DNA from 2 places in the Rhizobium sp. 9140 genome. Region 2 is predicted to be linked to the other one. Evidence: predicted binding sites of a transcription regulator. Region 2 holds the regulator's gene; the other holds the start of a gene.
The links. The regulator HrcA, encoded in region 2, represses chaperone genes, less so after heat shock. The targets are predictions, from matches to a motif close to GTTAGCACTCNCNNNNNGNGAGTGCTAAC.
Positions count from the first base shown of each region.

Region 1: groES (co-chaperone GroES) is a predicted target of HrcA. The motif match lies at 2,753-2,781, and genes of this name have one in related genera.

Region 1 covers NZ_FJUR01000001.1:1,486,215-1,492,471, forward strand. The annotation lists gene GA0004734_RS06910 (GNAT family N-acetyltransferase) at 1-505, opposite strand, end outside; gene groL (chaperonin GroEL) at 663-2,300, opposite strand; gene groES (co-chaperone GroES) at 2,404-2,700, opposite strand; gene chrA (chromate efflux transporter) at 2,973-4,340, shown strand; gene GA0004734_RS06930 (TIGR01459 family HAD-type hydrolase) at 4,465-5,313, shown strand; gene GA0004734_RS06935 (bifunctional riboflavin kinase/FAD synthetase) at 5,315-6,257, shown strand, end outside.
Region 2 covers NZ_FJUR01000001.1:1,097,394-1,108,497, forward strand. The annotation lists gene hemW (radical SAM family heme chaperone HemW) at 1-474, opposite strand, end outside; gene rdgB (RdgB/HAM1 family non-canonical purine NTP pyrophosphatase) at 480-1,127, opposite strand; gene GA0004734_RS05085 (VOC family protein) at 1,248-1,673, opposite strand; gene rph (ribonuclease PH) at 1,691-2,407, opposite strand; gene hrcA (heat-inducible transcriptional repressor HrcA) at 2,611-3,672, shown strand; gene grpE (nucleotide exchange factor GrpE) at 3,790-4,425, shown strand; gene GA0004734_RS05105 (D-arabinono-1,4-lactone oxidase) at 4,503-5,741, opposite strand; gene GA0004734_RS05110 (SDR family NAD(P)-dependent oxidoreductase) at 5,765-6,544, opposite strand; gene ptsN (PTS IIA-like nitrogen regulatory protein PtsN) at 6,654-7,118, opposite strand; gene raiA (ribosome hibernation-promoting factor, HPF/YfiA family) at 7,381-7,953, opposite strand; gene rpoN (RNA polymerase factor sigma-54) at 8,195-9,736, opposite strand; partial or broken gene lptB (LPS export ABC transporter ATP-binding protein) at 10,360-11,091, opposite strand.

The sequences.
Region 1 (6,257 bases), 390 kb from region 2:
GTCCCATAATAATATCGTCATGCCAGCGCCCATCGACGAAGGCGGTCTCGCGTTCCCGCCCTTCAATCACGAACCCGCACTTTTCATAAGCTCTGACTGCCCGTGTATTGAATTCAAGAACTCGGATTCCTATCCGATGTAAATGCAAATCCGTGAAGGCATGCATCAGCACGAGCCGAATGGCTTTGCTTCCCAAGCCTTTCCCCAACATGTCCCGATCGAAAATTCCGATTGCCATTGAGGCGTGGCGGTCTGCAAGATTGAAATTGTCCAATCTGATTTCACCGACGAAGCGATGCTCAATCTCGATGACCCACGCATGCTGATGCCTAGCGATATCATGCAGCCACAGATCGGCATCATTTTTTAGAAAAGACCTCACATCAATGTGGCTCACGCCGAACATTCTCATGATATCGGGGTCATTTCCCAAAGCGAGGCGAGCCTTGGCATCCCTCCTGATCGCAGGGCGCAATTCTATGTTGTTTCCGAAGAGGTGCACCATGAACTGCGCCGATGGTTGGAACGTTTATCCGATCGATAGATCCTAGCAGACTTTCTTCGACCTCACAGTTCCAAACAGCTTCAGCCTTGGCCACTAGACTAGAAAAGGGCGGCCCTTTCGGACCGCCCTCCATTCCATCCAATCCTTATCGGATGGATTACATCATGCCGCCCATGCCGCCCATGTCGGGCATGCCGCCGCCCATCGGGGCGTCCTTCTTGGGAAGTTCGGCGATCATGGCTTCGGTGGTGATCAGGAGCGAGGCGACCGACGCTGCGTTCTGCAGAGCGGTGCGAACGACCTTGACCGGGTCGACGATGCCCATGGCGATCATGTCGCCATATTCGCTCGTCTGCGCGTTGTAGCCGTAGTTGTCGTCGTTCTTGTCGAGGATCTTGCCAACGACGATCGAAGCTTCGTCACCGGCATTGTCGGCGATCTGGCGAACGAGCGACTGGAGAGCCTTGCGAACGATAGCGACGCCGGCGTCCTGGTCGGCATTCTCGCCCTTGACGTCGAGAACGGCCGAGCAACGCAGCAGAGCAACGCCGCCGCCGGGAACGATGCCTTCCTGAACGGCTGCACGCGTTGCGTTCAGCGCGTCGTCGATGCGGTCCTTGCGTTCCTTGACTTCGATTTCCGTCGAGCCGCCGACGCGGATGACGGCAACGCCACCAGCGAGCTTGGCCAGACGTTCCTGAAGCTTTTCGCGGTCGTAGTCCGAAGAGGTTTCTTCGATCTGCGCCTTGATCTGGGCAACGCGGCCTTCAATCTCGTTCTTGGCGCCGGCACCGTCAACGATGGTCGTGTTCTCCTTGGAGATCGAGACCTTCTTGGTACGGCCGAGCATTTCGAGCGTGACGTTCTCAAGCTTGATGCCGATGTCTTCGGAGATGACAGTACCACCCGTCAGAACGGCGATGTCTTCCAGCATGGCCTTGCGGCGGTCGCCGAAGCCCGGAGCCTTGACGGCAGCGATCTTGAGGCCGCCACGCAGCTTGTTGACGACGAGCGTTGCAAGAGCTTCGCCTTCGACGTCTTCAGCGATGATCAGGAGCGGCTTGCCGGTCTGGACGACAGCTTCGAGAACCGGAAGCATAGCCTGCAGGTTCGAGAGCTTCTTTTCGTGCAGGAGAACGTAGACGTCCTCGAGCTCGGCCAGCATCTTTTCCGGGTTGGTCACGAAGTAGGGGCTGAGGTAGCCGCGGTCGAACTGCATGCCTTCGACGACTTCGAGTTCGGTTTCGGCGGTCTTGGCTTCCTCGACGGTGATGACACCCTCGTTGCCGACCTTCTGCATGGCTTCAGCGATATCAGCGCCAACCTGCTTGTCGCCGTTTGCCGAGATCGTGCCGACCTGAGCGACTTCTTCCGATGTGGAGATCGGCTTTGCCTTGGCCTGCAGATCCTTGACGACGGCGAGAACGGCGAGGTCGATGCCGCGCTTCAGGTCCATCGGGTTCATGCCGGCTGCAACGGCCTTGTTGCCTTCGCGAACAATGGCCTGGGCAAGAACGGTTGCGGTCGTGGTGCCGTCACCGGCGATGTCGTTGGTCTTGGAAGCGACTTCGCGAACGAGCTGTGCGCCCATGTTCTCGAACTTGTCTTCCAGTTCGATTTCCTTGGCGACGGAAACGCCGTCCTTGGTGATGCGCGGTGCGCCGAAGGACTTGTCGATGACCACGTTGCGGCCCTTGGGACCCAGCGTGACCTTGACGGCATCAGCGAGGACATCGACGCCGCGCAGCATCTTTTCGCGCGCGGTGCGGCCGAATTTTACTTCTTTAGCTGCCATTTTGAAAACTCCCGGGCATAAGCCCAAATTTTAAGTGTCGTCGGATTGTGCAAAGGACCTGCCGGAGGCAGAGCCGATATCATGCAATGAGGCAGAGCCGATATCAGGCGATAACGCCCATGATGTCGGATTCCTTCATGATCAACAGGTCTTCGCCGTTGAGCTTGACTTCGGTGCCCGACCACTTGCCGAACAGGATGCGGTCGCCGGCCTTGACGTCCAAAGGAACGATCTTGCCGCTGTCGTCACGCGCGCCGGAACCGACGGCGACGATTTCGCCTTCCTGCGGCTTTTCCTTGGCGGTGTCGGGAATGATGATGCCGCCCTTGGTCTTGGCTTCGGACTCGACGCGACGTACGACGACGCGGTCGTGCAGGGGGCGGAAGGTAGTGCTTGTCATTGTCTTTTCCCTCGATCAAATGACGCTGGGATCTCATAGGATCCATCGGTCTGTTAGCACTCCGGTAGGTCGAGTGCTAGCAAGGCTGAGATAAGCACGGTTTCTGTCGGAGTCAAGATTGGCGTCCATCATTTATGTCGAGCAGCATTTCTGTCCGCTGTCTGTCACATGACCATCGTAGAGACGGTCTGCGACACGGGTGAGACGCGCGTCGCAAGGGGTCGATCGATCGTTGTCAGAACGAATCGGACGGGATAAGGCGCGGGGGGACGATGAACGATCAACACGGCACGAATGAGACAGGCGCCGTTTCCGGCCATCTACGCGATGTTTCCACAGAGGCGGGTCGCGGCCCCAAGCCGTCTTTCGCACAAGCCACGCGCGTCTGGGTCCGCATCGGTCTTCTCGGCTTCGGCGGGCCGGCCGGGCAGATCGCGCTGATGCACCGCGAGGTGGTGGAAACGCGGCGTTGGGTGCAGGAGGATCGATTCCTGCACGCGCTGAACTACTGCATGCTGCTGCCGGGTCCGGAAGCGCAGCAGCTCGCCATCTATATCGGCTGGCTGCTGCACGGCGCGCGCGGCGGGCTCGTGGCCGGCATTCTCTTCGTGTTGCCTGGCCTCTGCATCCTCCTGGGCCTCTCCACGCTGTACGCGCTTTACCACCAGACGGGCATGCTCTCGGCGGTGTTCTTCGGCCTGAAGGCTGCGGTGCTGGCCATCGTGGTCGAAGCGCTCCTGCGTCTCGCCCGGCGCGCGCTGAAGACGGTCTCGTCGCGCGCCATCGCCGCGCTGGCCTTCGCGGCCCTGTTCTTCTTCTCCGTGTCCTTTCCGCTGGTCATCCTTGCCGCCGGCCTGTTCGGCCTGCTCACAGCCAGGCGGAAGGCGGAAGCCGGATGGGTGGCAGGCGCAAAGGACAGGTCGAGAACCTGGTCGCAGACGCTGGCGCTCATCGTCCTCTGGTCATGCCTCTGGGTCGCGCCGCTCGGCCTGGTCGTCGCCCTTTGGGGCGCCGGAAACGTCTTCGTCGCACTCCACATCTTCTTTTCCAAGATGGCGGTCGTCACCTTCGGCGGGGCCTATGCCGTGCTTGCCTATGTCGCCCAGCAGGCGGTGGAAACCCATCACTGGCTGCGGCCCGGCGAAATGCTGGACGGGCTGGCGCTGGCGGAAACCACGCCCGGGCCGCTGGTTCTGGTGCTGACCTTCGTCGCCTTCATGGCGGCGTTCAGCCTGCCGCCTGCCGGGCTCGATCCCGTCGTCGCAGGCCTCATCGGCGGCCTCGTCGCCACCTGGGTCACCTTCGTGCCGTGCTTCGCCCTCATCTTCCTCGGTGCGCCCTCGGTCGAGCGGCTGCGGGGCAACCGGTTGGCGGTGGCGGCCATGAGCGCGATCTCGGCCGCCGTGGTCGGCGTCATCCTCAACCTCGCCGTCTGGTTCGCCCTGCACGTGCTGTTTGCGAAGGTGCAGCAGAGCCGGTTCGGGCCGTTGGTCCTGTCCGTTCCCGAACTGGCGAGTTTCAATGTCGCGGCAGCGCTTCTCGCGCTGCTGGCGGGCAGTCTGCTCTTCGTCGCGCGGCTTGGCGTGGTCGGCACGCTCGGCGTCTGCGCCGCTGGCGGGCTCCTGCTCTCGCTGGTTTGAGACGCCGGGGCGCGCAATTTACAGAGGAATGCGGCGGATAAGCGATGCGATTGCCGCGTTTAGGCTTGTCTTTTGGCGACGTCCTTGCGATGTCAGCCGGGAGAAGTCTCAACGGGAAGCCTGCATGGCCGTTCGCATCAACAGCTTTCGTGACATCGCGAGCCGCTATGACGTGGTGCTATGTGACGTCTGGGGCGTCCTTCACAATGGCGTTGCGGCCTTTCGCTCGGCCTGCGAAGCGCTGACGGACGCGCGCAGCCGCGGCCTCACCGTCGTTCTCGTCACCAATTCGCCCCGCCCGCATCCCGGCGTTATCGTCCAGATCCGCGGGCTCGGCGTGCCCGATACCGCCTACGACCGCATCGTCACCTCGGGCGATGTCACCCGTGCGCTGATCGCCGCCGGCCCGAAGAAAATCTACTTCATCGGCTCCGATCGCGATTTCCCGCTGCTGGCTGGCCTGGGCGTCGATATCGTCGCCTCCGAAGATGCCGAGATCGTCGTCTGCGCCGGGTTCTTCGATGACGAGACCGAGACGCCGGACGATTATCGCGCCACGCTCTCGGTTCTGGCCAAGCGCAAGCTGCCCTTCATCTGCGCCAACCCGGATCTCGTGGTCGAGCGGGGCGACCGGCTGATCCCCTGCGCCGGCGCCATCGCCAAGCTCTATGAGGAGCTGGGCGGCGAGGCCCGCATTGCCGGCAAGCCGCACAAGCCGATCTATCGTGCGGCGCTCGCCGAAGCCAAAGGTGTCCGCGGCACGCTGGAAGGTGCCCGCGTCATCGCCATCGGCGATGGCATGCCGACCGACGTTCGCGGCGCGCAGTACAGCGGCATCGACGTTCTCTACATCAGCGCGGGTATTCATGGAGCCGAATACATGACCGGCGAAAAAACCGATGAGGCGAAACTCGCCGCCTTCCTCAAGAAGGAGGGCGCAACGCCGAAATGGTGGATGCCCCGGCTCGCGTGACATGACAGTCTTTCACCGCAACGAGACGAAAAATCCCTTGCCGGCTGCCCTCCACGGCGGCGTCATCGCCATCGGCAATTTCGATGGCGTGCATCGCGGTCACCAGTCGGTGCTCGATCGGGCGCTGGCCGAGGCCCGTGCGCTCGGCGTCCCCGCGCTCGTGCTGACCTTCGAGCCGCACCCCCGCGCCGTCTTCCGGCCCGACGAGCCCGTCTTCCGCCTGACGCCAGCGCCGCTGAAAGCCCGCATCCTCGAAGGCATGGGCTTTGCCGCCGTCATCGAATATCCGTTCGATCGCAGCTTCTCGCAGGTGTCGGCGCATGATTTCATCCGTGACGTGCTGATGGACTGGCTGAAGGCCGGCCATGTCGTCACCGGGTTCGACTTCCATTTCGGCAAGGGCCGGGAAGGCGGCCCCGCCTTCCTGATGAAGGCCGGCACGGACAACGGCTTCGGCGTGACGCTGGTCGATGCCTTTCGCGACGAAAACGCCGACGTCATCTCGTCCAGCCGTGTCCGCGGTCTGCTCGTGGAAGGCGACGTGGCGCAGGCGGCCGGCCTGCTCGGCTATCGCTATACGGTGGAGGCGGAGGTTATCGGCGGCAAGCGGCTCGGCCGCACGCTCGGCTATCCCACGGCCAATATGCGCCTCGACCCCGGCGTCTGCCTGAAAAACGGCATCTACGCCGTCCGCTTCCGTCGCGCCGACGGCTCCCTGCACGATGCCGTCGCCAGCTTCGGCCGCCGCCCGACCGTGACCAGCGATGGCGAGGCCCTGCTCGAAACATTCCTGTTCGACTTTTCCGGCGACCTTTACGGCGAAATCGCCTCCGTCTCCTTCTTCGGCCACCTGCGCGACGAGCTGAAGTTCGACGGCCTCGACCCGCTGATCGTCCAGATGAAGCAGGACGACGCGGAGGCCCGCGCGCTTCTCGCCGGCGTGA
Region 2 (11,104 bases):
GCCTATCGCCTTCAGCGCATCTTCCACATTGTGAAGTCGCCCGAGGAACTTGAGATCGCGATCGTTCAGCGCCTGGACGCCGAGGGAAACGCGGTTGACGCCGGCTGAACGATAGCCGCGAAACCGAGTCGCCTCGACGCTCGACGGGTTGGCCTCCAGCGTGATCTCGATGGCGTCAGGCACATGCCAGAAGCGGGCGATGCCGTTCATGATGGCGTCAACCGTCGCCGGGTCCATCAGCGAGGGGGTGCCGCCGCCGAGAAAGATGCTGGTCACGGTGCGCGGTCCCGACAGCCGCCGCGCTTCCTCCATCTCTTTTAGAAAAGCGGAGACGTAGCGTGCCTGATCGACACCCTGATGCCGCACATGGCTGTTGAAGTCGCAATAAGGGCACTTCGCCGCGCAGAACGGCCAATGCACGTAGACCCCGAAACCGGGGTCCGTCTTGTCGCCGATGAAGGAGAAATCAGCCATATCCGTCAGGCGCCGAGGCAGGTCTCGGCAAACACCTTGAAGGCGCGGGCGCGATGCGAGAGGGCGTTGGCATCGCCCGGCTTCCAGCCGTGCTTCTCGTCGGCGCTCATTTCGCCGAAGGTACGCTCATGGCCCTGCGGCTGGAAGATAGGGTCATAGCCGAAACCCTGGCTGCCGCGTGGGGGCCAGACAACGGTGCCCTCGACTTCGCCGCGGAAGAGTTCCACATTGCCATCCGGCCAAGCAAGGCAGAGCACGGAGACGAAGCGGGCAGAACGTGCTGCCGGCGTCTCCGCGCCGACGTTTTGCAGGGCCGTTTCCACCTTGTGCATGGCCATGGCAAAGTCGCGCGTCCCGTCGGCGGTTTCGGCCCAGTTGGCCGTGTAGACGCCGGGATCGCCACCGAGTGCGTCCACGACAAGCCCGGAATCGTCCGACAGGGCCGGCAGGCCCGAAGCCTGTGCGGAGGCCAGCGCCTTGATGGTCGCGTTTCCCTCGAACGTTGTCCCGGTCTCGTCGGGCTCGATGAAGTTGAGGTCGGCGGCGGATTTGGCGGAAAAGCCGAGCGGGCCGATCAGGTCGCGAATTTCGCGGATCTTGCCGGCATTGTGGCTGGCGACGATCAGGGTCTTGTCGTCAAGCGTTCGTGTCATCATGGGTCTCGGAAGGTCAACCGGAGGGCGTTGAGACGCCGCGGAAACATGGGTTCGGTAAATATGAGTCGTCCAATCCGGCGAAGCGACCGGTCGGCGCATGGCATGAAGAAGAACAGTTCAGTCGATGGACCAGAGGCCCGGTTCGGCGCATTCCAGGCTGTTGCCGGCCGGGTCGCGAAAATAAAAGGATCGCGCGCCCGTCGGCCAAGTAACGTCACTTTCGATCATCACGCCATCCGCCGCAAGTCTCTCCCGCAGGGATGTCAGATTGTCGCGCGATACGCGGAAGCAGGCATGGCCGGGACCGGTCGTCCCGTGAACGGGGACAGGCAGGGCAGAGCCTTCGGCGGGCTTCAGCGTCTCCGTCGGATTGAAGATCAGGAGAACGCCCTGTCCGCAGCGAAAGAACAGGTGGCGGCCATCGACGCGGGCGATGCGCTCCAGACCGAGCACATCGCCATAGAAGCGATCGGCCGCATCGAGATCGGCTGCGTAAAGTGCCGTTTCCAGAACACCTTCGAGAACCTGCGTCCTATCCGCCACCGCTTGGCCTCCGTCCTTTATGCGATCGTCCGCTTCTGCAAGGCGACCAGTTCCGAGATGCCGTTCTTGGCCAGCCCCATGAGGCTCGCGAATTCGGCTTCCGAGAACGGCTTGCCTTCGGCTGTGCCCTGGATTTCGACGATGCCGCCGGAGCCGGTCATGACGAAGTTCGCATCCGTCTCGGCGGCGCTGTCTTCGAGATAGTCCAGATCGATCACGGCCTGATCGGCGAAGATGCCGCAGGAGATCGCCGCGACATGATCCTTCAGCACGCGCTCGACCTTCGTCATGTTGCGCGCTTCCATCCACTTCAGGCAGTCGTGCAGCGCGATCCATGCGCCGGTGATGGACGCCGTGCGGGTGCCGCCATCGGCCTGGATCACGTCGCAGTCGAGCGAGATCTGGCGTTCGCCCAGCGCCTGCAGATCGACCACCGAGCGGAGCGAGCGGCCAATGAGGCGCTGGATTTCCTGCGTGCGGCCGCTCTGCTTGCCGGTTGCGGCCTCGCGCTTCATGCGGTCGCCGGTCGCGCGCGGCAGCATGCCGTATTCAGCGGTTACCCAGCCCTTGCCGCTGTTGCGCAGCCATGGCGGCGTCTTTTCTTCAAGACTCGCGGTGCACAGCACATGCGTATCGCCAAACTTGACCAGGCAGGAGCCCTCGGCATGCTTGGAAACATTGCGCTCGAAGGTGACCTTGCGCATCTGATCTGTTTTTCTTCCGGACGGCCGCATCGGGGACTCCTTGGGTCTAAGTTGCGTGCCTTCTAGCCTATGTTGCCGCCCAAAGGAAATGCGGGGCGTAAAATAGGGCTGTCAAAGTCGTGCGGCGGCAGCCGAATGCCAATTTTCCCTTTGTCGATCCGACGGCCTCTCCCTATATTTCAGCCATGGCACAAAAGGAACGATCCACCGAAACGGCGGCGCTGACATCGGCAATGCGCGACAGGCTCTCGGCCCTCGACGAGCGCTCCGGCGAGGTCTTCCGCCGCATCGTCGAAAGCTATCTCGACAGCGGTGAGCCGCTGGGCTCCCGCAGCCTGTCGCGGCTTCTGCCGATGTCGCTGTCGCCGGCCTCGGTGCGCAACGTCATGAGCGATCTGGAGGATCTCGGCCTCATCTATTCGCCGCATGTCAGCGCCGGACGCCTGCCGACGCAGATCGGGCTGCGGTTCTTCGTGGACGCCTTCATGCAGGTCGGCAATCTCTCGGCCGAGGACCGCGCTTCGATCGACCGGCAGGTGCGGCGGAGCGACCGGGATCAGCCCGTAGAGCAATTGTTCAACGAGGCGAGCCAGGTCCTGTCCGGCATGTCGCGCGGTGCCGGCCTCGTCATCACGGCGAAGAACGATCCCGTGCTCAAGCATGTCGAATTCATGCGTCTTGCGCCCACCAAGGCCCTGGCGGTGCTGGTCGGCGAACACGATCAGGTGGAAAACCGTATCATCGAGCTTCCCGCCGGCGTCACGAGTTCGCAGCTGACGGAGGCTGCGAATTTCCTGAATGCGCATCTCGCCGGCCAGACCCTCGCCGAAGTGCGCGGACAGTTGCAGAAGGTCAAGGAAACGGTCCGCACCGAACTCGACGTGCTGTCGCAGGATCTGGTCGAGCGTGGCCTTGCCAGTTGGTCCGGCAGCGATGCCGACGACAAGAGCCCGACCCAGTTGATCGTGCGCGGCCGTGCCAATTTGCTCGAAGGCCTTGCCGGTGCGGAGGATATCGACCGGCTGCGCATGCTGTTCGATGACCTCGAGAAGAAGGACAGCATGATCGAGCTTCTCAGCCTTGCGGAGACGGGGCCGGGCGTGCGGATTTTTATCGGATCGGAAAACAAGCTGTTCTCGCTGTCCGGCTCGTCCCTGATCGTCGCGCCCTATAAGGATGGGGACGACCGGATCATCGGTGCTGTCGGCGTCATCGGCCCGACACGGCTGAATTACGCGCGGATCGTGCCGATGGTGGACTATACGGCACAGCTGATGTCGCGCCTTTCACGATAGCCGACCCCGGCGATGCCGGGGGCGGCAGGCGATCGGGTGCAACGACCCTTGATTTTTGGCGCCCGAACCTCGATATCGGCATCAAATTCCCGAAACGATCCTGAATGCGGAGACGTCATGACCGACGAAACAAACAAACACGGTGCCGAAGCCAGCAAACCGGCGGAAGACATCGTCACGCCGGCCGAGGCAGATGTGCAAGACATGTTTGAGGATGCCGATGAGGCGGCTCAGGCCCAATCCGAAGAGCTGGAGGCCGCGCGCGCCGAAGCGGCTGATTTCCGTGACCGCTACATGCGGCTGGCGGCCGACATGGACAATCTGCGCCGTCGCACGGAGCGCGAAGTCAAGGATGCCAAGTCCTACTCTGTCGCAGGCTTTGCCCGCGACATGTTGGCCGTGTCCGACAATCTCCGTCGTGCGCTGGATGCCATTCCTGCCGACGTGCGGGCCGGTGCCGATGCGGGCCTCAGCACCTTGATCGAAGGTGTCGAGCTGACCGAGCGGTCCATGCTCTCGACACTCGAGCGTCACGGGGTTCGCAAGCTCGAGCCGGAAGGCCAGAAGTTCGATCCGAACTTCCATCAGGCGATGTTCGAGATCCCCAACCCCGACGTGCCGCACAACACGGTCGTTCAGGTCGTCCAGGCCGGCTTCACCATCGGCGAGCGCGTCCTGCGTCCTGCCATGGTCGGCGTTGCCAAGGGCGGCCCGAAGGTTGCCGTCGCCGAAGGCGAAGCGTCGGCCGGCTGATAGTGAACGAAGGCCGGGGAGGGTGAGCAACCTTCTCCGGCTTCCGATCTTTCGCGCGCTCCCTGCTCCGGCGCGGCCTACCCGAACAGCTGCCGCAGGTGGTCGTTGAGAAATACCCCGCCGGGATCGAGCGTCTCCCGCAAGGCCCGGAAGTGCCCGGCTCTGGGATAGAGCGCGGTCACGTCGTCCCCCGTCAGAAAATGCAGCTTTCCCCAGTGCGGTCGTGAACCGAACTGCCGCAGGATTGCATCGACATCCGACAGATACGCCCAGTAGTCCGTACCCGGCTCGCCGGAGACGGAGAGGGTGATCGAATCCTGTTCGAAGAACGGGCTGATCCAGCCGGGATCGCCAGCGGTGAAGCGGTACTCGATCGGGTAGATGCAGGTCGGGTGCTTGGCGAGCATCAACTCGCGCACCGCCCGGCAGGCCTCTTTGCCATGCCGTACGGGCACGGCATATTCCAGTTCGTGGAAATTCGGCACATATTCGATCGGATAGATCTCCGAGGAATAGGCGATCTTCTCGAATCCCCGTTCCATCGGTTCCGCATCCGTGATGTCGATGACCTTCATCTCGCAGACATCCGACAGGCTGTCAGTCGTGGAGACCGACGAGGTATCCGGCAGGCAGTAGCAGTGCCGGCTTTCGGGGACGGGACACCAGAAGAAGCCGAAGTGCCGGTGTCGGGCGGCAAGCTCGTCATGGCTCTCCATGCACTCATCGAAACTGCAGCGCCAGAGCGTCTCATGCAGGCGGTAGCTGTCCATTGCCTGCAATGTGATCTCCGAGATCACGCCCAGCATGCCGATGGAGACGCGCGCGGCGTTCAACAGATCCGGTTTGCTTTCGTCTGCAATCAGAATGCTGCCATCCGGCTGGACGATCCGCATGCCGACGATCTGCGAGGCCATGTTGCCGAGCGTTGCGCCCGTGCCATGCGTGCCGGTCGTAAGGGCGCCCGCCAGCGCCTGGCTGTCGATATCACCCTGGTTGATCAGCGAGAGGCCGTTCTCCTTCAGCACCTTGCCGAGCGCATTGATGGTGGTTCCCGCCGAGACCGAAACCCGTTTGCGCGCCCGGTCGATACCGGTCACGCCCTGCATGCCCGACAGCGTTAGGTGCAGGCCGCTGGTGAGCGCCACGGGCGTGAAGGAGTGACCCGAGCCGGCGCAGCGCACCGCCATCCCTTCGGCCGCCGCCGCCCGCACCATGTCCGACAGTTCCGCCTCGCTGCCGGGGGTGCCACGGGCTCGCACCACGCAGGCCTGGTTTCCGACCCAGTTCCGCCAGAGGCCACCGGTCTGTCTCGATATCGTCGTGTCCATGACGGGTCCTTTCAGACGGCGGTGAAGCCATTGTCGACGAACAGATGCGTGCCGTTGATGAAGCTCGCCTCGTCGCTGGCAAGAAACAAGGCGGCACGCGCCACCTCGATCGGCTCGCAGAGACGCCCCTGCTGCGCGGCGATGGCCGCATCCGAGACGTCGATGCCGTACTTTGCGAGACCCACCAGTTCGCGCTTGCCGTGGTCGGTGGCGATGAAGCCCGGGCAGACGGCGTTGGAGCGGATATTGCGGCCGCGGAATTCCACGGCGATGGCGCGGGCAAACATATGGCAGGCGCCCTTCGTCGTGTCGTAGAGCACCTCCATCGGCGTCGCGGCAACGGCTGATATCGAGGAGGTCGAGACGATGCTGCCGCCGCCAGCCGCGATCATGCCCGGCAGCACGGCCTTGGTCATCAGGAACATGGAGCGGACATTGACCGCCATCAGCCGGTCCCACTCATCCTCCTCCGTTTCGAGAAACGGTCCGACGGCGAGGATTCCCGCATGATTGAAGAGAACGGTGATCGCTCCGAAAGCGGCCTCGACGGCTTTGACCGCTGCGGTGACGTCGCGTGAGACGGACACGTCGGCCGGCGCGAAGATCGCCTCGCCACCGGCGGCACGAATGGCCGCCGCAACCTCTTCGCCACGGCTCGACGGCAGATCGACGATGCCGACCTTTGCGCCTTCCTGAGCGAAGAGCTCCGACGCCGCAAGGCCGCAGCCGCCGGCACCGCCACTGATGAGGGCAATCTTGCCCGCCAATCGTCCCGAACCCGTTCCGGCCATGCGCTCTTGTCTCCCGTTTGTCGAACGGGAGTATTCACCCGGAGCAGGGCGCTGTCGATATCAACGTGGAGGCAGGGCGAAAAAGATCAGACCAAGCCTGCGTCGAACGTCAGGCCGCGTTGGAGGTCTGGTCGTCGCTGAGGAAGGTGTAGATGGCGGAGGCGGACTCGGTGCCGCGCAGGCGGGCCACCATGTCGGGGTCGCGCAATACGCGTGCAATGCGCGAGAGCGCCTTCAGATGGTCGGCGCCCGCGCCTTCCGGAGCAAGCAGCAGGAAGACGAGATCGACTGGCTGATCGTCCAGCGCCTCGAAATCCACAGGCGTTTCCAACCGCGCGAAAATGCCGACGATGGCTGTCACGCCGGGAAGCTTGCCATGCGGAATGGCAATGCCGTTGCCAACGCCTGTCGAGCCAAGACGCTCGCGCTGCAGAATGACGTCGAAGATCTCGCGCTCGGGCAGGCCGGTCAGCTTGGAAGCCTTGATGGCCAGTTCCTGAAGCAACTGCTTCTTGGACTGGACCCGAACGCTCGGAAATATCGCATCTTGCTGCAGCAGACCTGCCAATGCCATGTTGTCTTACCTTAGTTGACAGGGTCGCATCAGGCGGCACGACGTGCCGGCCCTGCGGCCCGTTTCCCTCGATGCTCGACAGGCTTCATCCCCGTGCCTGCCGTTCACCGTCGATAACGAGGCGGCCGCTTTCCGCGCGCCGCCTCGCTTGTCATGACCGGCCCCCGTGGAACGAAATTTCACGGGCAGGCTCGGTCTCTGTTTCAGGCGCCACCCGGAGCGCCGCATCGCGACGATCCCGAGGCGGTGCTTCGTCCCTGCGTCAGCTCTTCATAGTGGCGGCGTCGATCCAGCCGATATTCCCATCCGTCCGGCGATAGACGATGTTGAGTTCGTCATTGCCGGGATTGCGGAACATCAGCACAGGATTGTCCGTCATGTCGAGTGCCATGACGGCATTCGCCACCGACATGGTCCGGATCTGCTTGGAGCTTTCCGCAACGATCGTCGGTGCGTAATCCTCCGGCACGTCGTCCTCTTCGTCCGGCACCGAGTCCATCACGGTGTAGGCGACTTCGAGCCCGGCATGACCACTGCCGTTGTGGTGATCCTTCAGCCTGCGCTTGTATCGCCGAATGCGCTTTGCAATCCGTTCCGATGCCGCGTCGAATGCGGCCTGCGGCTCCGAAGCCTCGCCGTTCGCATGCAACGTGGCGCCCGTGTCGAGGTGGATCATGCAGTCCGCGCTGAAACGCGGTCCCGACTTCACCACCGTGACCTGGCTCGAATACCCTCCGTCGAAATACTTGGTGACCGCCTGAGTGATCTGGTCCTCGATTCGAAGACGAAAGCTCTCGCCGATTTCCATATGTTTACCGGACACACGCACATTCATGGAGTTTCCTCTCTTTCATGATTTGCGTGTCCAGTTTATTCCAAGCGCCTCCTACCTCCAAGCCTTTCACGCAGCCGTTTTCACTTTGCATGTGATCGGCGATGTCGGGGAAGGAGAAAAAGGAGCCCATCGTTGATGACTGTCGGCGCGCCCTATAAGCGGGCTGCCGTCAAATGTCAATGAAAGCTTAACACCCATTGCGTGTTGTCGGTGCCGCAGTGCACGCGGTCGATCTCGTCGGTTAGGCGGAAACCTTTGCCATGGCGCGTTTTTCGCGCCGGCGCTGCACGGATGAGGGAATATTCATCGCTTCACGATATTTTGCCACCGTCCGGCGGGCGAGATCGACGCCGCCCTTCTTCAGGATCTCCACGATGTCGTCGTCCGACAGCACGGCTTCCGGGCTTTCGAGCACGATCATGTTGCGGATGCGGTGGCGAACCGATTCCGCCGAATGCCCGTCTCCGCCTTCCGCCGAGCCGATCGAGACGGTGAAGAAATATTTCAGCTCGAACAGGCCGCGCGGCGTCAGCATGTACTTGTTGGAGGTCACGCGGCTGACAGTCGACTCGTGCATCTTGATCGCATCGGCGATCGTCTTGAGGTTGAGCGGCCGCAGGTGATCGACACCGTTGACGAGAAACGCGTCCTGCTGACGCACGATCTCGGTCGCCACCTTCATGATCGTCTTGGCGCGCTGGTCGAGGCTGCGGGTCAGCCAGTTGGCGGTCTGAAGGCACTCCGACAGGAACGCGTGGTCGCCGCTGTTCTTCGGCGCGTGACGCGAAACGGTGGTGTAATAGACCTGGTTGACGAGCACGCGCGGCAGCGTTTCCGGATTGAGTTCCACGGCCCAGGTGCCGTCCGGCGCCGCGCGCACCACGATATCCGGCACGATCGCCTCGCAAGGCGTCATCTCGAAGCTCGTGCCCGGCTTCGGATCGAGCTTGCGGATCTCGCCGAGCATATCGATGAGATCTTCTTCGTCGACGCCGCAGAGCTTCTTCAACGTTGCGAAATCCCGCCGTGCGAGCAGTTCGAGATTGCCGATAAGGGCCGACATTGCCGGATCAAGCCGATTCTTCTGGCGTAGCTGGATCGCGAGACATTCGCTGAGGCTCCGGGCGAAGACGCCGGGCGGATCGAAGCGTTGCAGGGTGGCAAGCACCGCCTCGACATCGCACACCGTGCAGCCAAGCTGTTCGGCCGTTTCCGTCGTGTCGGCGTGCAGATAGCCCGCATCATCGAGCTGGTCGATCAGCGCTTGGGCGATCAGCCGGTCGCGGGCACTATGAATGCTGAGGATCAGCTGCTCGTTCAGCACGTCGCGCAAGGTCAGCCGGTTCGCGACGAAATCCTCGAGATCGTAGCCCTCGCTGGTCTCCCCGTCGCCCCCGCCGGACATGGATTTCCACTGGCTGAGCAGTTCCGGCGCATCGGCGCGCTGGGGGGAGGTGTCGTCCGGGAAGACGTTCTCGAAATTGGCGTCCAGCGTCTCGCTCATGCGCAGGGAATCGTCGCGCGTCGTGCCGTCATAGACGTCGGTCAGGCCGGAAAAATCCTCGCCGTCACGGCTTTCGGACGGCATGTCCTCACGCGCGCTTTCGGCCGAATGGTCGGCTTCCGAGACGAATTCAAGGAGAGGGTTCTTCTCGACTTCCTGCTCGATGAACTGCGTCAACTCAAAATGCGTCATCTGCAACAGCTGGATCGACTGCATCAGCTGCGGCGTCATAGCCAAGGTCTGGGACTGGCGCAGATAAAGGCTAGCCGAAAGTGCCATGAACGCAAAACTCCCCTACGGCAGACATCTCGATACCGTAAACGGCATCAGGACCTCTGCATCAGCTCAAAGCAATGAAGCCACCACGGTGTCGTGAAACATGACGCGCAGCGCTCCCGATATCCGGCACGCTGCCTGCTCTGACACGAAATCTTGGGCTCACTTTGTAAACTGGCCCGAAAATTGCTTATTAAAAAGGTTTGGTCAAGCGGCTGTCGTAAATTTGATAAGTTTGCCGCTGGTGAAAGCACAGTGCCGGAAGAAGCGGCAGGGCGGATGTCAATGTGATCCGACATGCTCCGCGATCTCAGGTGTCGCTGACAAACCATTAAGGATGTCGGAGCATCGGCAGACGCGGAAGTTCCATCTTTTCGATGGCGCGGCCCCCCGGCAGCATCGATGGCTGAACGTCGCGCAATCGTCGGGCTGCGTCAAGAGGGACGCGCGACGTCAAAGGGGAAGAGCAGTGGTTCGTCTCGCGAGCATGGCAAGTCATGCCTGGCCTTCACGGCTCCCAATGCGTGTCGCGCAGAGATGCGCAGCGATCCTGCGGCAACGACCTGGGTTAAAACCCGGGCCTGAAGCGTCTTCCGCAGACACGCAGGATCGCGGCACGCCGGGCGTTACAGGCTGAAGTTGTCGCCGAGATAGAGCCGGCGCACATCGGGATTGTTGACGATGTCGTTGGCGCGTCCATGGGTTAGCACTTCGCCCGCATGGATGATGTAGGCGCGGTCGATCAGGCCCAGCGTCTCGCGGACATTGTGGTCCGTGATGAGCACGCCGATGCCGCGCGAGGTGAGATGACGCACCAGCGCCTGGATGTCGGCGACCGAAATGGGATCGACGCCCGCAAACGGTTCGTCGAGCAGCATGAAGGTCGGGTCCGTCGCCAGCGCACGGGCAATTTCCAGCCGCCGCCGTTCGCCGCCCGAAAGCGAGATCGCCGCCGCCTTGCGCAGATGCGTGATGTTGAATTCGTCGAGCAGCGCATTCAGCTTGGCGTCCTGCGTCGCGCGCTTGGGCTCGTGCAACTCCAGCACGGCGCGGATATTGTCCTCGACCGAAAGCCCGCGAAAGATCGACGCTTCCTGCGGCAGATAGCCGACGCCGAGCCGCGCCCGACGATACATCGGCATGGAGGTGACGTCGTTGCCGTTGATCTCGATCGAGCCTTCGTCGACGGGAACGAGGCCGGTGATCATGTAGAAACAGGTGGTTTTGCCGGCACCGTTCGGTCCGAGAAGACCGACGGCCTCACCGCGCCGCACCACCAGAGACACGCCGTTCACAACCCTGCGGTCGCGATAGCTCTTGGTCAGGCCACGCGCGATCAGCGTGCCGTCGTAACGTGCCTTGTCCTCGGGT